Regions from separate parts of the Halobacillus sp. B23F22_5 genome, predicted to be linked through region 2. Evidence: riboswitches for the same ligand, from Rfam matches in the RefSeq annotation. Region 2 holds a riboswitch; each other region holds the start of a gene.
The links. A riboswitch is a leader RNA that binds a small molecule or an ion and turns the genes downstream of it on or off. The one in region 2 is predicted to bind glycine.
Positions count from the first base shown of each region.

Region 1 (6,663 bases), on a different contig from region 2:
CAAAGGTAAAATGGATACTGGATAATGTTGAAGGAGCGCGTGAAAAAGCGGACAACGGTGACCTGATGTTCGGAACGATAGATACGTGGCTCGTCTATAAGCTTACTGGCGGTAAGGTTCATATCACCGATTATTCCAATGCATCCCGTACGCTGATGTTCAATATCTATGATTTGAAATGGGACGATGAGCTGCTTGATATTTTAGATGTGCCAAAGAGCATGCTTCCTGAAGTGAAACAGTCTTCTGAGGTCTATGGAAAAACAGTCGACTATCATTTCTTCGGCCACGAAGTACCAATTGCCGGTATCGCCGGTGACCAACAGGCGGCGTTGTTCGGCCAGGCATGTTTTGATGAAGGGATGGCGAAAAATACTTACGGAACGGGCTGTTTCATGCTGATGAATACGGGCGATAAAGGCGTGAAATCCGAGCATGGCCTGTTGACCACATTAGCATGGGGATTGGATGGAAAAGTAGAATATGCACTGGAAGGAAGTATCTTTGTCGCCGGTTCAGCGATCCAGTGGCTGCGTGACGGTCTGAAGCTGATCAACAGTGCACCGGAAACAGAAAACCTGGCTACATCTGTCGATTCCACGGATGGTGTCTACCTGGTGCCAGCGTTTGTCGGACTTGGTACTCCTTACTGGGATTCTGATGCCCGTGGCGCGGTGTTCGGGTTAACGCGTGGTACTTCAAAAGAACATTTTGTCCGCGCAACTTTGGAATCACTCGCTTACCAGACAAGAGATGTACTGGATGCAATGATCGCTGACTCTGAAATCGACTTGAAAGCATTACGCGTGGATGGCGGGGCGGTTAAAAATAACTTCCTGATGCAGTTCCAAAGCGACATTCTCGGCGTACCGGTCGAGCGTCCGGTCGTTCAGGAGACGACAGCACTTGGTTCAGCCTACCTGGCTGGTCTGGCAGTCGGTTACTGGAAAGATAAAGACGAAATCAAGCAGCAGTGGAAAAATGACCGCACCTTTAAAGGAGAAATGGAAGAAAGCAAGCAGGAAGAACTTTATAATGGATGGAAAAAAGCTGTAGCGGCAACACGTGAATTTAAGTAAATCAATAATGACAGGCACCTTTTGCTAACAAGAGGTGCCTGATTAAATAGGAGGGGCTATTTATGAAAAAAATCATCAACGATCCGAATCAAGTTGTAACCGAAATGCTGGATGGAGTAGTTGCCGCATACCCGGACCAAATCAAGCGGATTCCTGATACTAACGTTGTAACAAAAAAAGACGCTCCTGTTCAAAATAAGGTAGGCATTGTCAGCGGTGGAGGCAGCGGCCATGAACCAGCCCATGCCGGATACATAGGAAAGGGGATGCTTGATGCCGCCGTTGCTGGCGAAGTATTCACTTCTCCGACACCGGATCAGGTATTTGAAGCGATCAAGGCAGTCAATGGGGGTTCCGGGGTGTTGCTCGTCATCAAAAATTACACCGGCGACGTAATGAATTTTGATATGGCAGCAGAGCTTGCCGAAGCAGAAGGAATTGATGTGGCACAGGTCGTCGTCAATGACGATGTCTCTATCGATGATGTGGAGGGGCGCCGTGGAGTTGCCGGCACGATTTTTGTCCATAAAATTGCCGGTGCGATGGCGGAGGCAGGTGCTTCACTGGAGGAAGTGAAAAATGCCGCTGAAAAAGTGATTGCTAATGTGCGCACGATGGGCGTTGCGTTGAGCCCATGCGTTATGCCGGCATCAGGTAATCCTAGTTTTGAACTGGGAGAAGGTGAAATGGAAGTTGGCATCGGTATCCATGGGGAGCCAGGTATAGAACGGAAACCACTCGCTTCAGCCGATGAAATCGCAACTGAACTCACGAATCATGTTCTGGAAGACCTGAAGTTGTCAGAATCAGACGAAGTAGCTGTAATGGTGAATGGACTCGGGGCGACTCCTGAAATGGAACTTCATCTGGTCAATCGAAAAGTTCAGGAAATTTTGCAGGGAAAAGGGGTAAAGACCTATAAAACATTCGTCGGTGAGTACATGACTTCCTTGGAAATGGCGGGGTGCTCCGTGACTTTATTGAAATTGGACGACGAAATGAAAGAATTACTGGACAGCCCATCGAATGCGCCGGCATTTCGAGTTTGATGATAGGAGGGGAAACTTATGAGATTCACAGTCGAACAAGCATTGAATTGGCTTTCGAAAAGTAATGAAAAAATCCAGGAAAATAAAGATTATTTATCTGAATTAGACCAGGCAATCGGAGACGGGGACCATGGCATCAATATGGCCAGAGGTTTTGATGAGGTCATCAAAAAAATAGAAGGGTCTGCTTATGAGCAAGTCGCAGACGTATGGAAAGACGCAGCGATGACGTTGATGTCAAAAGTAGGAGGAGCTTCCGGTCCATTGTTCGGCACTGCATTTTTGAAAATGTCGATGGCAGTCAAAGGTGAAGATACTGTATCGTATGAAGTTTTTGTTAAAGCGTTGGAAGATTCAGTAGCGGGCATCAAACAACGCGGCAAAGCAGAAGAAGGAGAAAAAACGATGATCGATGTCTGGTCACCTGTGGCAGACCATTTGAAAAAAGCTGAGGACTTTGACGCCGGGCTTATTCGTGATCGCGCCAAGTCAGCCATGGAAGCTACTAAAGATATCGTGGCCACCAAAGGAAGGGCTGCTTATTTGAAAGAGCGTTCCAAAGGACACTTGGATCCTGGATCAGTTTCTTCCTATTATATATTCAATGCACTGGCAGATACGATTGAGGAGGAAGGATAAACATATGGCAAGTGTAGGGATTGTAATTATTTCTCACAGTGAGAAAGTAGCCGAAGGCATAAAAGATATCGTGGACCAGGCAGTAGGAGAGGTTACTGTTGTAGCGGCAGGCGGGCTGGAAGATGGGGAAATTGGCACCAGTCTTGAGAAAATCCAGGCCGCCATCCAGAATGTCCATAATGATCAGGGTGTAATCGTATTGTATGATTTAGGAAGTGCAAAAATGAATGCTGAAATAGCAATTGAAATGTTGGAACTGGAAAATGTTCAACTGGCGGAAGCGCCTGTTTTGGAAGGTGCTTATCTGGCAGCTGTGGAAGCGAGTATGGGAAGGTCGCTTAAGGAAATCGTGAAAGCCTTGGATAAAGAGTTTAAGTAAAAGCTACCCCGGAGCCCTCTAATATTTGGAGGGCTCCGGGGTCAATTAATTTATGAGTCATATTAACCGCTACTCTTTTACTTTTTTTCTACTATGAACGTTACATCAATTTTTAAACCTTAACTATCCTCAATAAGCAGAAATGGCAGCAAATGATATGAGGATATACCTCTACCAATTTCTACAGATGACAATCATTGAACAGGACCATAATGTTAATCTTCACTCTCTTTAAAACGGATTTTTACATTTACCAGAATAGGAAGTCTGTTAGCGTTTCTTTTGCTTAAACGAAAACAATAAGAGTAAAGGCTCACCGGAATAATGCTAACGCTTACATGCAGCTTGACATTCTCTTGTCAACCGATTAATCTGAAAATAATTAAAATTTAAAAAGCGGATGATCGTTGTAGGAGAGGCAGGATGAAGCTGCCGCCGAAGGAGCAAATTCCAAAAATAACCCTTGGAGCCAATCTCTCAGGTATAAAGAACTGCAGCGTGACGCATCTCTGGAGAGCGCGTATGAATGATTTACGCCACCAAAGGGGAAGACTTCGTATGTATAATGAAGCTTAAACTCTCAGGTGAAAGGACAGAGAAGGGTAGAACACTACCTTTTTCTGTCCTTTTTTGTATGCAGAAAATGGTAATACTTGCAATCTTTAAAACAATTTATCTAAGGAGGAAGTACAGTGAATACAAATGGAAATAGTTATCGAGCGAGGTTATTAATTACTTGTCCGGAAAAACCGGGTATTATCTCAGATGTAACGAGTATATTGGCTGATCACTGTGCAAATATCGTTACATTCGATCAGCATACAACAGATCCTCAGGATGGCATTTTTTTTATGCGAGTTGAGTTTGAATTGAAGGACTATGATAATTCTTTTGAGAAAATAAATGAGGACATACATGGGTTAGCCGAAGAATATCCTATGGAATGGCAGTTAAACAGTAGTAAAAAACGAAAACGAATGGCCATCTTTGTTTCAAAAATGGACCATTGCCTGATGGAGCTGATCTGGCGATGGCGGTCAAACGAACTTCCGGTAGACATTCCGATGGTTATTAGCAATCACCCGGATTTGAAAGAGGAAGTCGAGTCTTATGGTATCCCTTATTATTATCTTCCAGTGACGAAGGAAACTAAGGCGCAGGTTGAACAGCAAGCTTTGGAATTGATGAAAGGGAAAGTAGACTTCATTGTCCTGGCAAGATATATGCAAATTCTTTCCCCAAATTTTATTTCCCACTTTCCAAATCAGATCATTAACATCCATCATTCATTTTTACCGGCATTTGTAGGGGCTAATCCTTATGCGCGGGCATTTAACCGTGGCGTCAAGTTAATCGGGGCGACTGCTCACTTTGTTACCAATGATCTCGATGAAGGTCCGATTATCCATCAAGACGTACAGCAAGTAGATCACCGCTATACAGCGGAGGATCTGAAAACATCCGGTCGTCATGTAGAGAGAAGTGTACTTGCTCAAGCGGTGTCCTGGCAGCTGGAAGATAGAATCATTGTTCACGGTAATAAGACGATTGTATTTACCTGATAGCTGGCGTGCTGGTGTTAAGGCCGCTGAAAAAGTAAATCATTCCTTAAAAGCAAGCAAAGCTCTGCAACATATAGGTGCTTTGCTTACTTTTCAATTTGTCATGGTTAGCACTATTTCAGTAACTTTAGATATTAGAGGTGATATGGTTATAAAAGAAAGAAGCTCAGTCCGTGATTTTGCCTAAATAATGCTTGTTGATCAAACGTTTGATCAGAAGCTATATAAATAGACTAAAACGACACATGGCGAGAAAAAAGAGGCAGCTTCGACAAAAACTGTCTGGTTTTGGATGTGCAAATTGGAAACCTGTCACCAACTCATTATACAATAAGGGTACAGAATATTTTGACAGTAGGAGTGTGGAGGTATGAGTGATTGGCTGCAGGCTTTAAAAGATTATATTCCCGAACAACGCATATTAACCGATATAGCAGACCGATATAGTTATAGTTTTGATGCTTCTTTCGGGGAGCATTTACCTGAGGTGGTGGTACAAGCAAAAAGTAAAGAAGAAGTCGTCCATGTTATGCACATCGCCAACCGATACAAGGTGCCGGTTTATCCCCGGGGTCAGGGAACCTGTCTGAGTGGCGGACCGTTGCCGGTGCATGGAGGAATAGTGCTCGACCTCTCACAGTGGCCGGAAAATATTGATCTTCACGTAGAGGACCTTACCGTCAACGTATCTCCCAGCGTATTGACTGCTAATATCAATAAAGAAGCGGAAAAACACGGACTGATGTATGCTCCTGATCCAAGCAGCGCCCATGTCGCAACAATCGGCGGCAATCTCGCAGAAAATTCAGGAGGACCGCGCGGGCTTAAGTATGGCGTAACTAAAGACCATGTTTTAGGGCTTGAATTGGTGACACCGGAAGGGGAAATTATCCGAACAGGAGGGCAGACGATCAAAAACGTAACGGGCTATGACCTGACAAAGTTGATTGTTGGATCAGAGGGTACCCTTGGCGTTATAACTGAAGCTACTTTGAAGCTGGTGCCGAAACCGAAGGCGACTCAGACGATCATGGTGGCTTTTGGTGAGGTTCGGACTGCCGGCCAGGCGATATCCCAAGTGTTAACTTCAGGAATTTTACCATCTAAAATGGAAATCATGGACCAGGCTTGTATCCGTGCTGTCGAAAGCTTTCAGCCTGCTGGCCTTCCAATTGATGCTGCTGCCATCGTTATCATTGAACTCGATGGACACCCTCAGACGCTCGACATAGAAACCGGGCTGGTCCGGGAGATTATGAGTGAAATCGGTGCGAAGGATATTGTTATTCCGAAAACGAAAGAAGAGGCTGATCAAATCTGGAAATCTAGAAAACAAGTTTCTCCAGCCATCGCTAAAATCAAACCTACGAAAGTTTCAGAAGATGCTACCGTACCTCGCAGTAAAATTCCAGACATGATGGATCGCTTAAGTGAAATCAAAGAAAAGTACTCCGTAGAGCTAGTCGTTTTCGGGCATGCCGGCGATGGCAATCTACATCCCAATATTTTATGCGATCAACGAGACCAGGAAGAAATGCGACGGGTAGAGCAAGCGGTAGAAGCGATTTTTGAAGCAGCCATCGACCTTGGCGGAATCTTATCCGGCGAGCACGGAATCGGTACGATGAAAGCTCCTTTTATGGAAAATGAACTAGGAGCCATCGGAGTGGAAATGATGAAGCGGATCAAAGACAGCTGGGATCCGAACCATATCATGAATCCGGGTAAGATATTTGCAGAAAAAGGGCAAAAGCTGGTGTTGACGGATGATTGATGTGCAGACTCTTCAGGAAAAAATAAATTATGATAAAACATTTGATTGTGTGCAATGCGGCTATTGTCTGCCAGCCTGCCCGACCTATGAAACGATGGAACGGGAAACCCATTCGCCAAGAGGGCGTATCAATTTGGTAAAGCTGGTGGCAGAAGATAAAGCCTCGGTTGAAGATTTACGA
Region 1 covers NZ_JBIEKI010000003.1:277,238-283,900, reverse strand. Annotated here, with positions in the region: gene glpK (glycerol kinase GlpK) at 1-1,079, shown strand, start outside; gene dhaK (dihydroxyacetone kinase subunit DhaK) at 1,142-2,128, shown strand; gene dhaL (dihydroxyacetone kinase subunit DhaL) at 2,147-2,767, shown strand; gene dhaM (dihydroxyacetone kinase phosphoryl donor subunit DhaM) at 2,772-3,146, shown strand; glycine riboswitch at 3,547-3,650, shown strand; gene purU (formyltetrahydrofolate deformylase) at 3,839-4,708, shown strand; gene ACGTN9_RS06710 (hypothetical protein) at 4,695-4,895, shown strand; gene ACGTN9_RS06705 (FAD-binding oxidoreductase) at 5,079-6,482, shown strand; gene ACGTN9_RS06700 ((Fe-S)-binding protein) at 6,475-6,663, shown strand, end outside.
Region 1: linked by a shared signal. The riboswitch ahead of purU (formyltetrahydrofolate deformylase) and the one ahead of serC (3-phosphoserine/phosphohydroxythreonine transaminase) in region 2 are both predicted to bind glycine.

Region 2 (6,663 bases):
CGAGATTTTCACAAAGGAATTGCAACTGAATAAAGAACGGCTGTTGCTTTGGGGGTATTGCCATACCGTGCTGGCAACCAGTTGGTCGGTCGATGACAATGGCAGTTGTGAACAAACGTTTTTTGATGCGATTGAGGTTTTTGAAAAACTAACAGTCCGCAAAGGAAGCTAAAAAGAGAGGGGGAAGCGGATGAGGTATAAGGCATTGTTATGGATAGTCCTGACAGTGATTGCATTGTCAGCCTGTTCAGGACAGAGAACCCTTCATTACAAGGGGGAAAGTGAAAACTGGGAAGTGACTTATCGAATTATTCAAACCAGTAGTGAAACGTTAAATAGTAGTGCATCTATCCAATTTATAGGAAAGGGAGAGCCGCCGGAAACGGTTGACTATCACTTTATCAGCCAGATGAGTGAATCATCGGGAGAAACTCCCCTAAGTGAATCAGGTGTGAAGGATTTTAGATTGGGTGGGTGCCAGGGGTGCTCTATTACATCGGAAAAACAGGAAATTGAAGCAACTATTGAATGGGAGGGTCTTACGGAAAAACTCCTGTTAACGAATCGTGATTAGGAACAAGCAGCCAATCAATATAGGTATCTAGTTAAGTTAAGTGTAAAAGCAGTTTACTTTCAGTAGAATAAGAGAGAAGCCAAAACAGGGAAGTCAGGACTACGAGGAGGAAGTAAACATGAAGCTGAAAATAGGATTTATTTTAATGCTGATTCTTTTTACAGCAGCGTGTTCAAGCGAACCAAACGCAATGCATACATACGATATGGCTCAGGTCAAAGATAACCTGCAAAAAGTTGAGTTTGAGTACGAACTGCCGGAGCAAATTCCTTTTGAAGTGAAAAGTATTGAAACGGATACGCTCGTACCAGACCAGCCTATTTTTTCTGTTTATTTTACCGGGACAGAAGGGGAGCAAATGATGCTCGAGGTGGTTAATGCGACCTTGAATACTGCGGGAAGCAATTTATTTGAGGAAGTAAAAATTGGCGACAGGAAGGGTTTTTTTTATGAAAATGCCCAGGGCGCCAGAATGCTTCTTTGGGAAAAAGATGAGGTACATTACCAATTGAAGACGATTGACGGCGATGCAGAAGCACTGGAAGATTCCCAGCTGATCGATACAGCGATAACATTTAAGTAATATGCTAGAAGGATTGATTTAGTATGGCTTACAGATTCTATCCAATGACCCAGCAACAAGCAGAGGAAATTGCTCACAATTGGCATTATGACGGGAAATACTCCTTTTATGATATCGAAGCGGATCAGGAGGACCTTGAGGAATTTCTCGACCCCAAGCAACGCGGGGAAAAATATTATGTCGTTACCAGTGGGGAAGAATTAATCGGTTTTTTCAGTTATCGTCCGGTTGATTCGCAAACCATTGATATTGGCCTCGGAATGAAGCCTTCGTTAACAGGAAAAGGGCGTGGGAGAGAGTTTGTCGAGGCGGGGCTTAACTTTGCGATAAAATCTTTCAATCCCAGCCGGATAACCTTATCAGTTGCTGCTTTCAACGAGCGGGCAATTAAAGTTTATGAAAAAGCAGGATTCGTCAGAGGGGAGACATTCATGCAGGATACGAATGGAAGCAGCTATGAGTTTTTGAAAATGAGCTGCAAGCTGAAAAGGAAGCAAGAAAATGAATAAAGTAATTGGGGATAAATATAAACCAACTTTCCACCTTAATGAAATAGTCAAAGAAATAGAAGCATTGCTGGGAGCGCATCTGGTCGGCTTATATTTGCACGGTTCACTTGCCATGGGTGGTTTTAATGCCAGGAACAGTGACATTGACCTCTTAGGAGTCACAAGAACACAACTCACTAATCTGGAAGCGTGTTACCTGACCGAACTGTTTTTAAAAAAATCCACCCGCCCTTTCCCAATAGAAATTACCTTTATGAATGAACAGCAATTGGTGGACTGGGAGCATCCAAGCATGTTTGACTTCCATTATAGTGAGTACTGGAGAGACGAATTCGAGCAGAAAGCAACGGGTAACACCTTCCTTAATGTGAATTGGAAGGATCCTGATTTGGCAGCTCATCTCACGGTTACCTATCATAAAGGAATTTGTTTAGCTGGAAAGCCGATTCATGAAGTAATTCCGAGGGTGCCAGAAAAAGATTTTGTTGCTTCTGTTCAAAATGATTATCACGACTGTCTGGATAATATAGTTCATGATCCTGTGTACTGTACATTGAATTTGATTCGTTTTTATCGATATTTAAAAACTGGTGACATTGTTTCGAAATTGGAGGGTGCGAAGTGGGGGATTAAGCATTTTCCTGAAAAATTCCATACTATCATCCAATCGGTACTTGCAATCTATCAGGATAACGACGGCAGCAGTGTTTTAGAAGCAGACGAGCTGTATAGGATCAAAGCGTTTTTAAAGGTGAAAATTGAAAATTTATTATTAGAGAGAAGCACTGGTAACAGCTCAAGGGGGATGCCTGATGGAGCAAAATAAGATTGCTGAAAGATTTTTGGATTTTGCTGAGCTGGAGTGTAAAGGATCAAGCGCTTTGTATCAATTTTTGTCTATTAAAATTGCTGGTAATGAAGAGCTGCTCCAATTAAGCTCGTATGCGAGAAGAGGGCAGCCGATACCAAATCTGTTATTTGGGGCAGTCCATCAGTTATTGTTATCAGGGAATACGCATGAACTCGGTAACTTTTACCCGAGTATTACAGAGAAACCAAAGCAAGTGGAAGATTCATTTTCCAGTTTCCTTGATTTTTGTCGCACCTATCGCAAAGAAATAATAGCAACTTTGCAGGAAAAACTCGTGCAAACGAACGAAGTGAGACGCTGTGCGTATCTTTATCCACTTTTTTGTTACATACATAAGAAAACAGGGCGATCTTTGTCACTGATTGAGATTGGGACAAGCGCCGGTCTTCAGCTGCTCTGGGACCAATATAGTTACTCTTACGGTGGAAATCGTTGTTATGGGAATAATGCTTCAGCGGTTCACTTATCTTCAAAAGTAAGAAAGGGAAGCATGCCGGAGCTCCTTGATAGCACTCCTCCTGTAGCTTCCCGTGTAGGCGTGGACCTACATGTCAGTGACCTGAAGGATGAAGAAAATGCGTTATGGCTGAAGGCACTTATATGGCCGGAACATCAGGAAAGGCAGGAGACTTTTGATAAAGCAGTAAAGCAGTTCAGTAAATCTCCTCCTTCCTTAATCGAAGGGGATGGCGTATCAATGCTGGAAGAACTTGCTTCCCAAGCCCCATCTGCCAGCACGCTTTGCATCTTTCATACCCATGTCGCCAACCAGATGCCCCGGAAAGTGAAAGAGGAATTGCAGCAGAAAGTGAGTGCAATTGGGCGGAAGCGGGATGTATGTCACATCTACAATAATATTTATGATAGAAAAATGCATGTGGACTTTTTTATCGATGGCGTCAGCTATAGTGAAACGATGGGAGATACCGATGGTCATGGACGCTGGTTTGACTGGCATGTGAAAGACTGTTCCATCCAGGGAAACGTGTCTAATAAATGATAATTTTGTCTAGTAAAATTTAGATATTGTCTAGTAAATCTTTGATAATGTCTAGTAAAAGACCGAGATTGTCTAGTTAACCTCACATATTGTCCAGTAAGCACCATGGACTGTCTAATAAATGCATCATGTTGTCTAGTAAATAGACGATATTCCAGTAACTTTTTCTCTAAAAGGTTGTAATCCCTTTACAGCGATAAAGTAAGCGCTATCAAAGGCGGGTGGCGCGTTTTCGCCCTCTTGATAACCTGCAGACTATGCTTTATAATCCAGGCATATCACTGATTTTTCTGAAAAGACGAATATTAGCAAGCGATGAATGTCATGGGTTGTACTATGACAGGAGCAGCTTCTGGAGAGGATGCACATCTTGTGCAGCGCCGAAGGGTTCATTATCTCAGGCAAAAGGACAGAAGAGGTACATCCGATACCTTTTATGTTGGTGAGATTGGGAAGTCCCGGTCTCTCTTTTTTATACTTTAAGGAAGTTTAATGTTAAAGGATTAAAGTGTATATGTTTCCTCCAGAAGTACCTGGCGAAAAGCCGAGTTTTTCTAATACACGCAAGTTCTACTACATACAAAGTGAGGGGTTAGACGATATGAAGAGAATTTATAATTTTTCAGCGGGTCCTTCCATGCTGCCGCTGCCAGTATTGGAAAAAGCACAAAGTGAACTGGTGAATTACAGGGACTCAGGCATGTCTGTCATGGAATTGAGTCATCGATCCGCACTGTTTACGGAAATCATTCAGGAAGCAGAGCAGCTGCTGCGTGAACTGATGGCTATACCAGAAAATTACAAAGTGCTCTTCGTACAAGGGGGGGCTTCGCAGCAATTTTCTGCGGTGCCGTTGAACCTGTTCGGTACGAACGGAAAAGCAGATTATGTGAACACTGGTTCCTGGTCGCAAAAGGCGATCAAGGAAGCGAAGAAATATGGAGATATTCGTGTGATTGCTTCATCTGAGGATGCCAATTTCAATTATATTCCAGAGGTGGACAGCTCCATGGTCGACCCGGAAGCGGATTATGTTCATATTACTACGAACAACACGATAGAAGGGACGGCTTTTACTGAGTTTCCCGATGCTGGAAATATTCCGCTTGTAGCAGATATGTCGTCCAATATCCTGTCAGAAGAAATCGATGTATCACAATTCGGGGTGATTTATGCCGGGGCCCAGAAAAACATCGGTCCGGCGGGGCTGACGGTGGTCATCGTCCGTGAAGACTTGATCGGAAAAGCACAGGAATCCTGCCCGGTTATGCTGGATTATAAGACACATAGTGATAAAGGCTCCTTATATAACACGCCACCGACCTATGCAATTTATATGGCAAAGCTTGTTTTCGAATGGCTAAAGGAACTGGGCGGCGTTAAGGAAATGGAGAAAATTAATCGGGAAAAGGCACAAATTCTTTATGATTACATTGAGGAATCCGAGCTGTTTTCTTCTCCTGTTGAAAAGAATAGCCGTTCATTGATGAATATACCGTTCGTCAGTCCTTCTGATGACTTGAATGCGGCATTTGTGAAGGAAGCAAAAGAAGCAGGCTTGGAAACATTAAAAGGGCACCGTTCGGTTGGCGGGATGCGTGCCAGCATCTACAATGCGATGCCGATTGATGGCGTCCTGTCCCTTGTCGCGTTTATGAAAAAATTTGAAAGTAAGCATAAGTAACCAATAGAGGTCTCCTCCTGTGCTAAGGAAGAGACCTCTTTTTACTTATCACCAGCTATTTCAATGGTATACAGTCCTCGTTCGGTAACCAATGTGAATGTATTTTCATCAAACTGGTACTCTGTTGTATCCTCCAGCGGAATTTCATAATAGGAGTCAGGAAGCGGCTGAAAACTATCGCCATCCGTTTCGATTTGACCCGACCCGTTCAATTGGATGGTGTGCATGGGCTCGTAACCATCAATACTTCTCGTATCTTTGGAATAGGAAATCGACTCCAGCTTCATCGATATACTGTCGTGATCCGCTAATTCCTGCTTGGCAATTGTTATGTTTTCACCGTTCCACTCCTGAAGCAGCTGGTTGAATTCTTCAATCGTTAAGTATCGCTGTGACATGTGCATCCCTCCAGTTCTTATTTTTACCTGGAGGGCTGAATTGATGCGTATAACTATCCTCTTTTTTCTTTAAGAAAAGTTGAAAAGACAATAAAAGAGACGGCCCTCAGACCGTCTCTTTGTTTATAGAATTATTTTAAATTGTCAATTTTTAACTTCGTGCTTTATGTCGTAATCAATAATTTGGATTTTTTCTAATGGAAGTTTGAAGCTGGAAGACAGCTTTTTCTTCAAGTTTTTCTCGTTTACTTCCGCATCCTCTGCGTTTACGTCCCATTCAATTTCATCCATTCTTCGAAATAACTCTGGGCGATCAAGTTCACTTTCCTTATGGAAATTAATCCATGATACATTCACTAACATTAACTCTACCCCTTTCCGGAGTCAGCTAAACCTTTTTTCAAGTTAACTGGGCAAACAAAATTTCCTTATTTAATTGTTCAGCAAGTATAACACGGTTGCTTAGTTATGTATACCCACCCTTTTCCTGCCGCGATAAGTGAGAGGAAGTTTCAAAAGGAGTAAAAAAAGGTATATGGGATAAATAGTAAATCAGCGCTGCAAGTTTACAAACAAGGAGGATATACCGATGCGGTATCTTATCGTTTCCGATATACATGGAGAGGTTGAGAAACTGGAAAGGGTGCTTGAAAAAGCATCTTATGATTCAGAAAAAGATCAGCTGATTTTGCTTGGTGATTATATAGACCGGGGGCCCCATTCGAAAGCAGTTATCGACAAAGTGAAGGAACTGGTGGAGAAAGATGGTGCAGTTGCGATCAAGGGAAACCACGATGATATGTTCATCCGTTCGCAATATGAAGGAGAAGCGATGGAGCTTTGGAAAATGAATGGCGCTTCCACAACGCTGAAAAGTTATAATGGCAAAAAGGAAGAACTGAAAGAAGACCAGCGATGGATGGAGAAAAATCTGGAGCTTTACCATGAAACAGACGACTATATCTTTGTCCACGCAGGCCTTGAACCGGAAATCCCGATAGAGAAACAGGATGAAGATACCATGTTGTGGACTCGCCATACGGA
Region 2 covers NZ_JBIEKI010000020.1:9,601-16,263, forward strand. Annotated here, with positions in the region: gene ACGTN9_RS18410 (aminoglycoside phosphotransferase family protein) at 1-172, shown strand, start outside; gene ACGTN9_RS18415 (hypothetical protein) at 191-574, shown strand; gene ACGTN9_RS18420 (hypothetical protein) at 693-1,157, shown strand; gene ACGTN9_RS18425 (GNAT family N-acetyltransferase) at 1,181-1,666, shown strand; gene ACGTN9_RS18430 (aminoglycoside adenylyltransferase domain-containing protein) at 1,659-2,492, shown strand; gene ACGTN9_RS18435 (DUF2332 domain-containing protein) at 2,476-3,537, shown strand; glycine riboswitch at 3,880-3,960, shown strand; gene serC (3-phosphoserine/phosphohydroxythreonine transaminase) at 4,139-5,221, shown strand; gene ymzB (protein YmzB) at 5,263-5,619, opposite strand; gene ACGTN9_RS18450 (hypothetical protein) at 5,764-5,982, opposite strand; gene ACGTN9_RS18455 (metallophosphoesterase family protein) at 6,209-6,663, shown strand, end outside.

Region 3 (6,663 bases), on a different contig from region 2:
ATATCTGTAGCAGTTGACTGAATGGCTGAAATTAACAGTTGATGAGATAAATTTGCAGTAGAGCTCACTTCAATATATCACCTCGCTTTTTAGTTTAAATTACATAATTCGACAAATGTTACGAAAATCCTGCAAGGATAAAAAATATTTTTTATAGGAGGGGAAAACATGAAAACGATTTACCTGATCGGTTTTATGGGGAGTGGTAAAACTACAGTGGCAGAAATTCTTTGTCAGGAAGCATCACTTACCCTAATGGAAATGGATGATTTGATTGAACAAAGCGAAGGGAGAAAGATTAAAGAAATTTTTGCAGAGAAAGGGGAAGCGTATTTTCGAAAGCTGGAAACTGCAATGCTGCAGGAAATTCCAGCGGAGAACGCAGTAGTTTCAACCGGTGGAGGGGTTCCCATGAATCCGGTCAATCAGGAGTTGATGCGTCGCGGTACCGTCATTTTTCTTGATGCAAGCTTTGACACCATTAATGAGAGGTTGTCCCAGGATGTAAACCGGCCGTTATGGAAAGGGAAAGAAGATGAAAAGTTTCAACTTTTGGAAGAACGACGCCCAATTTACGAACAAGCTGCTGATTATATTATTAATGTAGATGCAAAAAGTCCTGAACTTTTAGCAAAGGAAATCCTTCACGTATTGAGTTAAATAAATCCGGTCATACTAAAGATAATAAATCCAACAAGGGTGAATGCTATGTCCGGGAATGATTACGTCAAGTACGTCACGGAAGAATTTGTCCGCTATATGAATTTATCGAAAGAGGAAAAACATAAACGTAAGCGGCAAAAAATCAAGCAGCCACAACGAAATAAATGGTTTGGCATTTTACCGACAGCGATGAAAATGCTTTTTAACCGTAACAAATAAGGTTGTCTCCATTTTGGAGACAACCTTATTTGATTATTTTTTTAGTCGTTTCCTGGGTAAGATAAAACAATCCGCCATTCAACACATCTATAGTTACCTTAGGTGTGAAGCGTCCCATTAGTCCTTCTAGCTCTTTTTCCATCAACTCTCTCTCTTCTTCATCATCTTCCTGAAAGAAAGCATGGATCAATTGTTTCTCTTCCTCCAAGGTTTCCAGTGCCTGAACTGCCCAGGTTCGATCTGTATTCTCGATATGTTCTTGAATGAAACGCAGGATCCGCTGGTAACCACTAGGGATACGAATCAAAGGTGTCATGGGAAAGGTATAATCTGAGATCGTTGTTTCAAGTTGGTAGTTTTCTAACCGTTCCATGATGGAGGAAACCATCGTACCATGAATAAGGTTGAGCCCGATTGATAATAGTTCATCTTTTTTTTGTTTACCGTAATAACTGACCCGGATATTAGTGATTAGCCATGGAACCAGGGAGCTTTGCTGCCCAAAAGTATCGACTGCTTCATAGAGTTTGGTAAACCGGCAATGTTCTAATAGATAACGGTATAGTTGGCGTAAGCGAGGAGACCCAGAATGAATATATTCACCTTTTTCTTCGGTCAAATTAGGATTGGTAATTAACGTGAGTGACATCGGATCACCCTGCCTGCCCATCTTTTTAATGTAATGCCAGTAGAACGGTCTGTTCATTAGTGCTTCATCCATCTTATCGGTCAATTGAATGACAAGTCGACCATTTTCGTCAGATACTATCGGGCACTCATATTCGTTGAAGAAACTTCTGACAAACTGTTCGTGAGCTGCTGCTTCTTTCATGATGACGACCTCCGGTATGGTTCGGAATGAGATGAAATGACGGAAGCGAGGTTATTAAGCTTAATTTTCGCTTCCCCATAACTTGAGGATTCTGAATAAATGGCTTCAATTTCCTTTCCCAGATCTCCGATATCCAATTCTTCTAAAATGTGGTCAAGTTCACCAATTGCATTTTCAAATAGTTTAATTTTATCGTATAACAAGTTTAAGATATGTTCTTCAATCGTGTTTTTAATGGCAAAATTATAAATCTGTACGTTTTTATCCTGCCCGAAACGATGGATCCTGCCGATCCGTTGTTCCAGACGCATCGGATTCCACGGGAGATCATAATTGATCATGTTACGGCAAAACTGCAGGTTGATTCCTTCGCCGGCTGCTTCTGTCGCTATCATTACTTGTGCATGATCACGGAACAATTGTTTCATCCAGTCCTTTTTGCCTCGTTTGAAACCGCCACGGAATGGTACGGAAGATATGCCATGCTGCTGCAGGTACCATTGTAAATAATATTGGCTTGCCCGGTACTCCGTAAACACGATGAATTTTTCATCTGTTTGCTGGATCAGTTCAACCATCCGTTTAGCTTTTGCATGTTGAGGAAGCTGTTCTACTCCAGAAATCAATTCATGTAAAGGTCCGGTCGCTTCAGGGTCTCCGAGTTTATCATACATTAGTTTACTGGATAAATAGCACGCCTCCCGAGAGGAACATAATTCTTTTGCCAGGGTCAAGTAAGTAAAGGAAGGATGAGTTCCTTTAATCGATTCCAGCATTTGGTAAACCTTTTGCTCTTCTTCTGAGAATTCAATCCACTCTGTTTTTACCATTCGTTTAGTATCAGCAAGCCCTGTATCCTGCCTTCGATTTCGAATCATCACTTTGCTGATCAGTTTTTTTAGATTTAGGTTGCTATCAATACTTCCCATTTTCTTCCCATATTCTTTTTTAAAGGCCGACAAGTCTCCCAGGTAACCTGGTTTTAAAATTGATACTAAGTTGAATATATCGGTGATTCGGTTCTGGATTGGTGTAGCAGTCAACAAAAGACAGTATTTCTTTTGTAATGCTTTGACGAATTGATAGTTTTTCGTAGCAGGATTTTTTAACTTATGAGCCTCATCGATGATAATCAAGTCATAAGGAATAGATAGAATTTCACTTTGGTGAGGTTCTCTCTTCGCCATATCAATGGAAGTCACCATAATATCCGCATCTTTCCAAGCGGGATTTTTTCTTGGAGCATAAGCCTGGATAAAAAACTTCTCATGTAATTCCATCACCCACTGATTGACAAGGGAGGCGGGAGTCAGTATCAACACCTTGTTTACCATTCCGCGAATCAAATACTCTTTAAGTACCAAGCCAGCTTCAATTGTCTTCCCTAAACCGACCTCATCGGCAAGAATAGCTCTTCCTTGCATTTGATGAATGATTTCTTCCGCTGCTTCTTTTTGATGGGGAAGAAAGTCGATGTGAGGCAGGTGATTCAGTGCCACCAGCCCTTCGAAGGTAGGTACAGAAGAAGCCTTAGCCGCCTGGTAAGCAAGCTTGAATTGATTCCAACTGCTAATTGCATCAGGATTTACAGTCTGCTGTACCAATTCTTCTCCGTAATTTTCATCCAGTAAGATATCCATACTATTGAAGCCTCCTTTCCCTGTGCTGTTTATCCGATTTAACCCGGGATAAAATAACTTTTAAAACATGCCTGAGCATGTGATATAATTGTTTGTGACAAAATGACAGATTTTTCACAGCTTTTACTGGTTAGTATGCCCAATTGAAAAAATAAATACTACCGCGAATGACTACAGGGGGAGAGACTACGTCAGTAGCGCCGAAGGAGCAAGCATATGATATGTGAATCTCTCAGGCAAAAAGACCCTTGTGTGACGCACCTCTGGAGAGTGTTCACAGCCGTGAACCACCCAAGAAGCAAGCCTTAAATACAAAATGCTCTGAATGCGTTTTCAACTTTAGGTGAAACTTTCTGGTGAATGGACAGAGTATCCCGCAATTTAGCAGTGGGATATCTGTCTGTTTTTTTATGAGAATAATATAAGTAGAGGAGTGTTCGTATGGCTGATTTAAAAAGGACGCCGTTGTTTCCGGAATATGAAAAACATGGTGCGAAAACGATTGATTTTGGCGGATGGGACTTGCCTGTCCAATTTTCTGGAATCAAAGATGAACATGAAGCAACACGAACCAAAGCAGGACTTTTTGATGTTTCCCATATGGGAGAAATTTTTGTAGAAGGTGCGAATAGCGAACAATTTTTGCAACAAATGCTTACCAATGATATTTCCAAATTAGAACCAAAAAAAGCACAGTATACCATTATGTGTTATGAGAATGGTGGTACTGTCGACGATTTGATCGTTTATCAGTTGGAACAGGATAAATATCTGCTTGTCGTCAATGCTGCTAATGTAGACAAAGATTATCAATGGTTGGAAGATCACTTGATTGATGGTGTTTCTTTACGTAATGAATCTGATGCGTATGTACAGCTTGCTCTTCAAGGACCAAAAGCTGAAGCTGTACTACAAACACTCACTGATACGGATTTATCAGCGATAAAATTCTTCCGCTTTGAATACCCGGTTTCTTTTGAAGGTGCATCGGATGATGCAATTGTTTCCCGGACTGGCTACACTGGTGAAGATGGTTTTGAAATTTATCTTCCGAAGGCCTCAGGTCCTGTACTATGGCAAAAAATCCTTGAAGCAGGGGAAGCAGAAGGAGTGCAGCCGATTGGATTAGGAGCGAGAGACACCCTTCGTTTTGAAGCTAACCTGGCTTTATATGGACAAGAGTTATCCCCGGAAATTTCTCCTCTGGAAGCGGGACTGTCCTTTGCAGTCAAACTGAAAAAAGATGCAGATTTTATCGGAAAAGATGCACTATTAAAACAGAAAGAAAATGGGCTGGAACGGAAGCTTGTCGGGCTAGAGATGCTGGAAAAAGGAATTCCAAGAACTGGATACAAGGTCTTTGCTGAAGAAAATGAAATCGGATTTGTAACGACTGGGACCCAGTCTCCAACTCTCGGAAAAAATGTCGGTTTAGCACTATTGAAAATAGATTATACCGAAATTGGTACTGAGGTCGAAGTGCAAGTACGTAAGCGGAAGTTGAAAGCAGAAGTAGTCAAAACACCTTTCTATAAGCGTGGTTAATTCAAACAGGCAGGGGGATTTATGATGGAGTTTCGTTATTTACCAATGACTGAAAGAGACAAACAGGAAATGTTAGATACGATTGGGGTTAAAGATTCAGAAGAGTTGTTCAAAGATATCCCCGGAAAAGTAAGATTCAAAGGAGAGCTGGACATAAAGCCGCCGGCTAATGAGTTTGAATTGACAAAGGAACTGACCAGATTGGCAGAAACCAACGTCAACTTGAAATCACATACTTCCTTTCTTGGCGCGGGCGTCTATGACCATTACATTCCATCAATCGTGGACCATGTCATTTCCAGGTCTGAGTTTTATACAGCTTACACGCCATATCAACCAGAGATTTCTCAAGGGGAACTGCAGGCAATTTTTGAATTCCAAACCATGATTAGTGAATTGACCGGAATGGATGTTGCCAATTCTTCCATGTATGACGGAGGAACCGCGTTGGCAGAAGCGGTTAACTTGAGTGCTGGTTCTACTAAGAAGAAAAAAGTGATTGTATCCCGTGCCGTGCATCCGGAATCTCGTGCGGTAATCCAGTCCTATGCGAATGGCCCAGGAGTAGAAATAGTTGAAATTGACCATAAAGAGGGGATTACTGATCTGGAAGCCCTGGCTTCAGAGCTGGATGAAAACACAGCCGGCGTAGTGATTCAATATCCTAATTTCTTCGGTCAAATTGAACCGTTAGCAGAAGTGAGAGAATTGCTTGATACACAGAAAAAAGCAATGATGATTGTTTCCAGTAATCCGTTAGCCTTAGGTTATTTGACTCCGCCCGGTGAATTTGGAGCGGATATTGTCGTAGGAGATGCACAGGTGTTTGGAATCCCTGCACAATTTGGAGGGCCGCATTGCGGATATTTTGCAACGACTAAGAAGCTGATGAGGAAAGTACCAGGACGCTTGGTCGGCCAGACGAAAGATGAGCAGGGAAGAAGAGGGTTTGTATTGACTTTGCAGGCGAGGGAACAACATATCCGTCGTGATAAAGCAACATCCAATATTTGTTCGAACCAGGCTTTGAACGCACTTGCCTCATCGGTTGCTATGTCTTCACTAGGAAAGCAAGGGGTCAAAAAAATGGCTTGGACGAATATCCAGAAGACAGCCTATATGAAGAAAGCATTGGAAGGTAATGGGCTATCAGTTACTTACCAAGGGCCATTTTTCAATGAACTTGTCGTCAATCTCGGTACCGATGTCCAGAAAGCGACCAAGAAGCTGCTTGAGAAAGGCTTCATCGGCGGGTATGATCTAAGCGCCGATTATGAAGAGCTTTCAGGGCATATGCTGATCGCCGTTACGGAGGTCCGTTCTAAAGAAGAGATCGACAAATTCGCGCAAGAATTGGGGGATTTACATGAGTAATCAAGATTTTCCACTAATATTCGAACATAGCCAAGAGAGCCGGACAGGCTTCAGCCTTCCGGAGATGGATGTCCCAGAGGTAGACATGACAGAAATGCTGGATGAACGTTACATCCGCAAAAACGAAGCGGACCTGCCAGAAGTGAGTGAGTTGCAAATTATGCGTCACTATACAGCACTGTCTACACGGAACCATGGAGTAGATTCAGGGTTTTACCCACTTGGTTCTTGTACTATGAAGTATAATCCCAAAATGAATGAAGATGTAGCGAGGCTGACAGGCTTCAGTCATATTCATCCTCATCAGCCGGTAGAAACGGTGCAGGGGGCATTGGAATTGATGTATGACCTACAAACTACCCTTGCAGCAATTACCGGTATGCATACAGT
Region 3 covers NZ_JBIEKI010000002.1:162,340-169,002, forward strand. Annotated here, with positions in the region: gene comGA (competence type IV pilus ATPase ComGA) at 1-68, opposite strand, end outside; gene ACGTN9_RS04175 (shikimate kinase) at 169-660, shown strand; gene ACGTN9_RS04180 (YqzE family protein) at 709-882, shown strand; gene ACGTN9_RS04185 (YqhG family protein) at 908-1,714, opposite strand; gene ACGTN9_RS04190 (DEAD/DEAH box helicase) at 1,711-3,354, opposite strand; glycine riboswitch at 3,522-3,612, shown strand; gene gcvT (glycine cleavage system aminomethyltransferase GcvT) at 3,796-4,899, shown strand; gene gcvPA (aminomethyl-transferring glycine dehydrogenase subunit GcvPA) at 4,924-6,273, shown strand; gene gcvPB (aminomethyl-transferring glycine dehydrogenase subunit GcvPB) at 6,266-6,663, shown strand, end outside.
Region 3: linked by a shared signal. The riboswitch ahead of gcvT (glycine cleavage system aminomethyltransferase GcvT) and the one ahead of serC (3-phosphoserine/phosphohydroxythreonine transaminase) in region 2 are both predicted to bind glycine.